DNA from 2 places in the Salinispora sp. H7-4 genome. Region 1 is predicted to be linked to the other one. Evidence: riboswitches for the same ligand, from Rfam matches in the RefSeq annotation. Region 1 holds a riboswitch; the other holds the start of a gene.
What was found. Region 1 has a riboswitch for thiamine pyrophosphate ahead of H0524_RS24785 (ECF transporter S component). Riboswitches for the same ligand answer to the same signal wherever they lie in the genome.

Region 1 (3,397 bases):
ACCAGCGGCAGCGCCTCGGCGAGCCGGTGCTCGACGAGGAGCAGGGTGGTGTCGGCATCGAGCGCCGCGGCGACCGCGTCGCGGATCAGCGCCGCACCGGCCGGGTCCAGGTTGGCGGTCGGCTCGTCGAGCAGCAGCAGGCGCGGGCGGAGTGCGAGCACCCCGGCGAGGGCGAGGCGCTGCTGTTCGCCGCCGGAGAGGGCGGCGGTCGGCCGGTCCCGGCCGTAGCGGAAACCGACCCGGCGCAGGGCCTCGTCCACCCGGGGCCAGATCTGCTCCGCGGGTAGGCCTCGGTTCTCGGGGCCGAAGGCGACGTCGTCGCCGCAGCGCGCCATCACCAGCTGGGTCTCCGGGTCCTGGAAGAGCAGGCCGACCTCCTCGCGGGCCGTGCGTGGGTCCCGGCCGTCGACCTCGACCGTGCCTTCCTGCTCGCCGGAGTCCTCGGGGAGCAGCCCGGCCAACGCGGCGAGCAGGGTGCTTTTACCCGCACCGGAGGCCCCCAACAGCAGGACCCGTTCGCCGTGCTCGATCCGCAGGTCGAGCCCGCGTACGGCCCACCGTTTCCGCCCCGCGTGCCGCCACCCGAAGCCCCGCAGCCGGACCGCGCTCACCGGCGGCCGCCCCGGAGCGCACGGCGTTGGGTACTGCCGCGGAGCGCACCGCGCGGTGCGTTGCGAGCACCCGCGGGCGCGCTCCGCCGCCCCACCCTCTGGATCGACACGGTGCTCAGATGGTGGTGCGTTCGCGGCCGGCGGGGAACAGGTCCAGCACGCCCGTCCGGGCCAGGGCCCGGGTCAGGTTCTCGGCGCCGAACCCGGCGATGGCGGTGGCGCTGGCGATCGTCAGCAGCGCGTACGGGATCCGGTAGCCGCCCAGCGCGTACTCGCTGTTCCAGACGAAGAAGTCGAAGAGGGCCGCGCTGAGGCCGGTCAGCGCACCTGCGAGCAGTGCGGTGGGTAGCCGGAAGGAGCGGTAGCGGAAGGCGGCGAAGGCCAGCTCGGCGCCGATCCCCTGGGCCAGGCCCTGGAGGATGGTGATGCTGCCCCACTCGGAGCCGAGCAGAGTGGACACGATCGCGGCCACCATCTCGCAGAAGAGCGCCGCACCGGGGCGGCGGATCACCAGTCCGCCGAGCACCGCCGGGATCAGCCAGACGCCGTACATGATGGCCTGGGCCGGCGGAAAGAAGGCGAACACCGGGGCGGCGACGCTCCAGAGCAGCCCCCAGGCCCAGAAGATGACGCCGAAGGTGACGGCGATGACAGCGGCGACGACCACATCGACGGTGCGCCAGCGGTTGGTCTCCCGGTTGCGCCTGGCCAGGACGCCCATCCTGGCCAGGGCTCGGGTCAGGCTCCCGGCGCCGAGTCCGGCGACGACGGTGGCGCTGACGATCGTCAGCAGCGCGAACGGGATCCGGTAGCTGCCCAGTGCGGTTCCGCTGTTGTCGGCGTCGAAGAAGTCGAAGAGAGCCGCGCCAAGACCAGCCAGCGCCCCCGCGAGCAGCGCCGTGGGTAGCCGGAAGGAGCGGTAGCGGAAGGCGGCGAAGGCCAGCTCGGCGCCGAGCCCCGGGGCCAGGCCCTGCAGCAGGATGGTGTTGTTCCAGTCGTTGCCGGGTAGCGCCGACACCGTCACGGCCGCGGCCTGGCAGAGGAGTGCCGCGCCGGGGCGGCGGAGCACCAGGCCGCCGAGCACCGCCGGGATCAGCCAGACGCCGTACATGATGGCCTGGGTCGCCGGGAGCGCGGCGAACGCCGGGGTGGCGGCGTCCCAGAGCAGCCCCCAGGCCCAGAAGATGACGCCGAAGGTGACGGCGATGACAGCGGCGACGACCACATCGACGGTGCGCCAGCGGTTGGTGGTTGTTGTGACTTTGCTCATCGGTCTTTCCCTGTCTGCTCCGGGAGACCAGGGGAGGGCACGTCCATTCCGGCCCGGCCGGACGATGGCGCGACTGGAGGCCGACCGAACTCCCTGCGCTGGCATTACCCAGATCAGGTTCGAGGGTCTGTGGGGCGTTGCCCACACTCTCAGCGCTGTGCGCTCCCCTGTCGGAGGTGAAAATGTGTAACCGACGCTAGCACCTCCGAAGATCTTTCAACAAAGTGACATCGGTGCAGCTCGACCGGGGTTCTTTCGACCGGGTCCGGGTAGGCTGCCGATTATGGGTGTCGATGTCCGTGGTTTTACCTTCGATGTCCGCGTCGGTGGCCCGGCGGCCGGCCCGCCGGTGCTCCTGCTGCACGGCTTCCCCCAGCACAGTGGGGAGTGGGCCGACGTGGTGCCGCTCCTGCACGCCGCCGGGCTGCGCACGTACGCACTCGATCAGCGCGGCTACTCGCCCGGTGCCCGTCCGGCGGCGGTTTCCGCGTACCGCCTCGGTGAGCTGGTCGGCGACGCGGTGGCGGTGCTGGACCACCTCGGCGTCGCCGCTGCGCACCTGGTCGGGCATGACTGGGGCGCGGTGGTCAGTTGGGCCCTCGCCGCCGGGCATCCGGCCCGGGTGCGGTCGCTGACCGCGGTCTCCGTGCCGCACCCGGGGGCCATGGCCCACGCTCTGCGCACCGATCGGTCCCAGCGGGCCCGCTCGGCGTACATGCGGCTGTTTCGGCGGGAAAGGACGGCGGAGGCGGTGTTGCTGGCTCGGCGGGCGATCGGGCTGCGCCGGATGCTGGCCGGCGTCGGCGACGTCGACCGGGTGGCCACGTACGTCGAACCGATGCTGGCTCCTGGTGCGTTGAGTGCCGCCCTGAACTGGTACCGGGCGATGTCCCGGGGGGACCTGGCGGCCGTCGGTCCGGTGTCGGTGCCGACGACGTACGTCTGGAGCGACCGGGACATCGCGATCGGCCGCACCGCCGCCGCGGCCTGCGCCGCCCACGTGACCGGGGACTACCGCTTCGTCGAGTTGGCCGGGGTGAGCCACTGGATTCCGGACCGGGCACCAGCGCCGCTCGCTGACGCGATCGTGGCCCGGGTCCGGGACCCGAGGTGAGCCTCAGGCGGGGGTGGTGTGCTCGCCGGCGTGGCTGACCGCGTCCGCCACGATGTGCGCGACGTGTTCGTCCACCAGCGTGTAGGCGATCTCCCGTCCGCGCCGGGAACCCCGCACCACCCCGGCACCGCGGAGCACCCGCAGGTGCTGGGAGACCAGCGGCTGCGCGGCACCGAGCTGGTCAACCAATTCGTGTACGCACCGTTCGCCGTCGGCGAGTTGGCTGACGATGGCCAGCCGGATCGGGGCGGAGAGGGCGCGCAGCAGCTCACTCGCCCCCTCGTAGGCGTCGTAGCCGGACTCGCTGCTCACAGGGGTAACGGTAACCAATCCCAGGGGCGCGCCATTGGTCAGGACCGGCTCAGCACCACCTCGTGCGGCTCTACCGCCGACGGCACCGCC
Region 2 (3,397 bases), on a different contig from region 1:
CCCGTGCCGGTGGTGCCCGGTCGCGGCGAGCACCGCCGGCCGGCCCGGGAGCGGGCCAAGGATCGGCGCGTTGTCGGGGCTGCCCGGACGGAGCCCGGCGACCGCCTCGACCAGCTCGTACTCCGCCACCTCGGGTACCAGGTCGGTGGCCGCCCGGAGTAGCCGCAGCACCGCACCGCTGGTCACCATGGTGTCGGTGCGCTCCTCCGAGGTCGCCCCGACCACGACCTCCCCGTCCGGCCGCGGGACGAGATAGACCTGCTCCCCGTCGGCGAAGCCCCGGATCACGTGCTGGAAGCCCGGCGCACCGGGAGCCCGGAGCCGAAGCACCTGGCCCTTGACCGGGCGAACCGGCAACCCGGTCAGCGCGGCGGAGCCGCAGCCGGCCGCGACCACCGTGGTCCCCGCGGTCACCTCGGTCAACCGCTGGACCGGCGTCGGCACCAGCACTCCCCCGGCCCGCTCGGTGGCGGTGCGCAACGCCGACACCAGCCGCCGCGGGTCCACCTGGTGATCGGTACCGGCGTAGGCGCCGCCCCGCATCCGGGGTGACAGCGCCGGCTCCCGGTCGCGAAGCTCGGAGGGGCGCAGTGGGGTGACCGGCAGCCCCAGCCCCTGCTGGTACGCCCAGAGCCGGCGGGCCACCGCGAGATCGTCGGTGGTGAGCCCGACCATCAGGGTGCCCTCGCTGCGGTAACCGACGTCGGTGCCGGAGGCGGCGGCCAGCTCGGCGGCGAACGCCGGCCAGCGCGCCGCCGACTCGGTGAGCAGGCCGGTCAGCTCGTGCTCCCCGAAGTACGCCTCGGCGACCGGCGCGAGCATGCCCGCCGCGGCGTGCACCGCACCCGAGCCGGGATCCGGGTCGTGTACGACGACCCGCAGCCCGCGGGCCGCACACCGCCAGGCGATGGCCAAGCCGATCGGCCCGGCCCCGACCACCGCAACGTCGGGGGTGGACAGCGAGTTCCGGTTGCCGCCCCGGTGGGTGTCGGGGAGTCTGCTCACCATGTCAGTGCCGCCATCAGTTCGGCGGTGGTCCGGGCGGGGTCGGCGGCGCGCGAGAGCGCGCCGATCACCGCCACTCCGTACGCGCCCGCGGCCCGCAGGGCGGGCACGTCCGCTGCGGTCACCGCCCCGATGGCGATCACCGGCACGCTGGCCGCGGCGGCAACCGCTTGTACCCCCGGCACGCCGATCGGGGGCGGCAGGCCGTCCTTTGAGGTGGTGGAGTGGACCGGCCCGACCCCGAGGTAGCTGGCCCCGGCGGCGACCGCCTCGACGGCGGTGTCCGCGTACCGGGCGGTGGCGCCGAGGACAGCGGCGGAGCCGAGCACCGCGCGGGCCGCACCGACCGGCAGGTCCTCGGCACCCACGTGCCCACCGGCAGCACCAACCGCCAGGGCCACGTGTAGCCGATCGTTCACCAGGCAGGTCGCACCGTACGGGGCGCAGAGCGCGGTCACCTGGCGGGCCAGGTCGTACGCCTGCCGGTCGGTCGCGTCGTCGGTCACGCGGACCTGGACGACCAGTTCGGTACGGGCCACCGCCAGGGCGCCCCGCACCACGGTGAGCGGGTTGTGCCCAGGTCGAGTGTCGGTAATCAGATGTAGACGCCCAAGGGACGACACGGCAACTCTCCTCCCTGCGCCGGCACTATCCGGATCAGGTTCAACGGTCGGGGGCTCTCAGCCCCCCTCTCAGCCCGGTTTACCGGGCTCCCGTGGGTTACTACCAACCACCGTACGGCAGAAGCCGTACGGCTGCCAAGACGGCGTCTACGGCACGGTGGTGCGGACCGGCCGCGGCCGGAGCCGACCCGGACACGAATCGGCCTCCCACCGCCGGGACGATGGGAGGCCGAGATTCTCCACCTGCTAGCTGTCGAGTACCGCCCGCAGGGCCGCCAGATCGTCGGCGCCGGGCACCCAGGCACCCGCCGCCGCGTTGGCCCGTACCTGGTCGGGGGTAGTGGCACCGGCGATCACCGAGGCCACCGCGGGCTGGGCGGCGAGCCCGCCGATGGCGACCTGAAGCAGGCTGAGCCCCCGCTCGGCCGCGTATGCCCCGAGCGCCTCAATGGTGTCCCAGTCGGCGGCGGCGAGCCGGGCCGCGTACCGGCCGCCACCGGCGAGCCGGCTGCCCGACGGCGGGGCCTCACCGCGCTTGTACTTGCCGGTGAGCAGGCCGTTGGCGAGGGGGAAGAAGGGCAGCAGGCCCAGCCCGAACCGCTCACACGCCGGGACAACCTCGGCCTCGATGCCCCGTTCGAGCAGCGAGTAGCGGTTCTGGGCGGAGATGAACCGGGTCGATCCGCGCGAGCTGGCGGTCCAGTCCGCGTCGGCGATCTGCCAGCCGTTGAAGTTGGAGTTACCCAGGTACCGCACCTTGCCGGCGGTGACCAGATCGTCCAGTGCGGCGAGCGTCTCGTCGATCGGGGTGCCGGGGTCCCGTTCGTGCAGCTGATACAAGTCAATGTGGTCGGTCTGCAACCGACGCAACGAAGCCTCCACCGCCCGCATCACGTAGCGCCGGGCACCGCGGGCGCCGTAGTCCGGTCCGTTGTGGCCGTCCATGTCCATGCCGAACTTGGTGGCGATCACCACATCGTCCCGGCGTCCCTTGAGCACCTGGCCGAGGAGTTCCTCGGAGCCACCCGGCGGAGCACCATAGATGTCGGCGGTGTCGAAAAAGTTGATCCCGGAATCGAGAGCGGCCGCCACCACCGCCCGGGTCCCGTCCAGGTCGACCCGGCGGCCGAAGTTGTTGCAGCCGACGCCGACTGCGGACACCACGAGCCCGGAGTCGCCCAACCGGCGGTACGTCATCTCAGTCACGAAATCCACCCTATGCCGCCCGCGCTCAGGCCACCTCCCAGACCGGCTCGGCGGCCTCCGCCACCTCGCCGTCCCCTTGGAACAGCAAGAATCGATCAAAGGAACGGGTGAACCATCGATCATGGGTCACCGCCACCACCGTCCCCGCGAACGCGGCCAGCCCCGCTTCGAGCGCCTCGGCCGAGGCCAGGTCCAGGTTGTCCGTCGGCTCGTCAAGCAGCAGCAGGGTCGCCCCGGACAACTCCAGCAGCAGCACCAGGAACCGGGCCTGCTGGCCGCCGGAGAGAGTTCCGAACCGCTGGTCCCCCTGCCCGGCCAGCTCGTACCGGGACAGCGCGGCCATCGCCGCGTGCCGATCCATGCCGGCGCGGTGCTCGTCACCCCGCCAGAGGATGTCGACCAGCGTCCGCTCCATCAGCTCCGGCCGGTCGTGGGTCTGGGAGAAGTGCCCGGGCCGGACCCGGGCACCGAGGCGGGCCACCCCGTCATGCCCGACGGGTGCGAGCCCCGCACCGCCGTCAACCGGCTGGTTCACCGGATCGGGGTCGGTTCCGCCCCGGGCG

Region 2: linked by a shared signal. The riboswitch ahead of H0524_RS04315 (thiamine phosphate synthase) and the one ahead of H0524_RS24785 (ECF transporter S component) in region 1 are both predicted to bind thiamine pyrophosphate.

What each region holds. Positions count from the first base shown of each region.
Region 1 covers NZ_JABZED010000022.1:60,853-64,249, forward strand. Annotated here, with positions in the region: gene H0524_RS13655 (ABC transporter ATP-binding protein) at 1-611, opposite strand, end outside; gene H0524_RS24780 (ECF transporter S component) at 727-1,332, opposite strand; partial or broken gene H0524_RS24785 (ECF transporter S component) at 1,315-1,881, opposite strand; TPP riboswitch at 1,954-2,060, opposite strand; gene H0524_RS13665 (alpha/beta fold hydrolase) at 2,165-2,995, shown strand; gene H0524_RS13670 (metalloregulator ArsR/SmtB family transcription factor) at 2,999-3,307, opposite strand; gene H0524_RS13675 (metal ABC transporter permease) at 3,346-3,397, opposite strand, start outside.
Region 2 covers NZ_JABZED010000003.1:517,566-520,962, forward strand. Annotated here, with positions in the region: gene thiO (glycine oxidase ThiO) at 1-1,008, opposite strand, end outside; gene H0524_RS04315 (thiamine phosphate synthase) at 1,002-1,628, opposite strand; TPP riboswitch at 1,623-1,732, opposite strand; gene H0524_RS04320 (aldo/keto reductase) at 1,875-2,843, opposite strand; gene H0524_RS04325 (ATP-binding cassette domain-containing protein) at 2,860-3,397, opposite strand, start outside.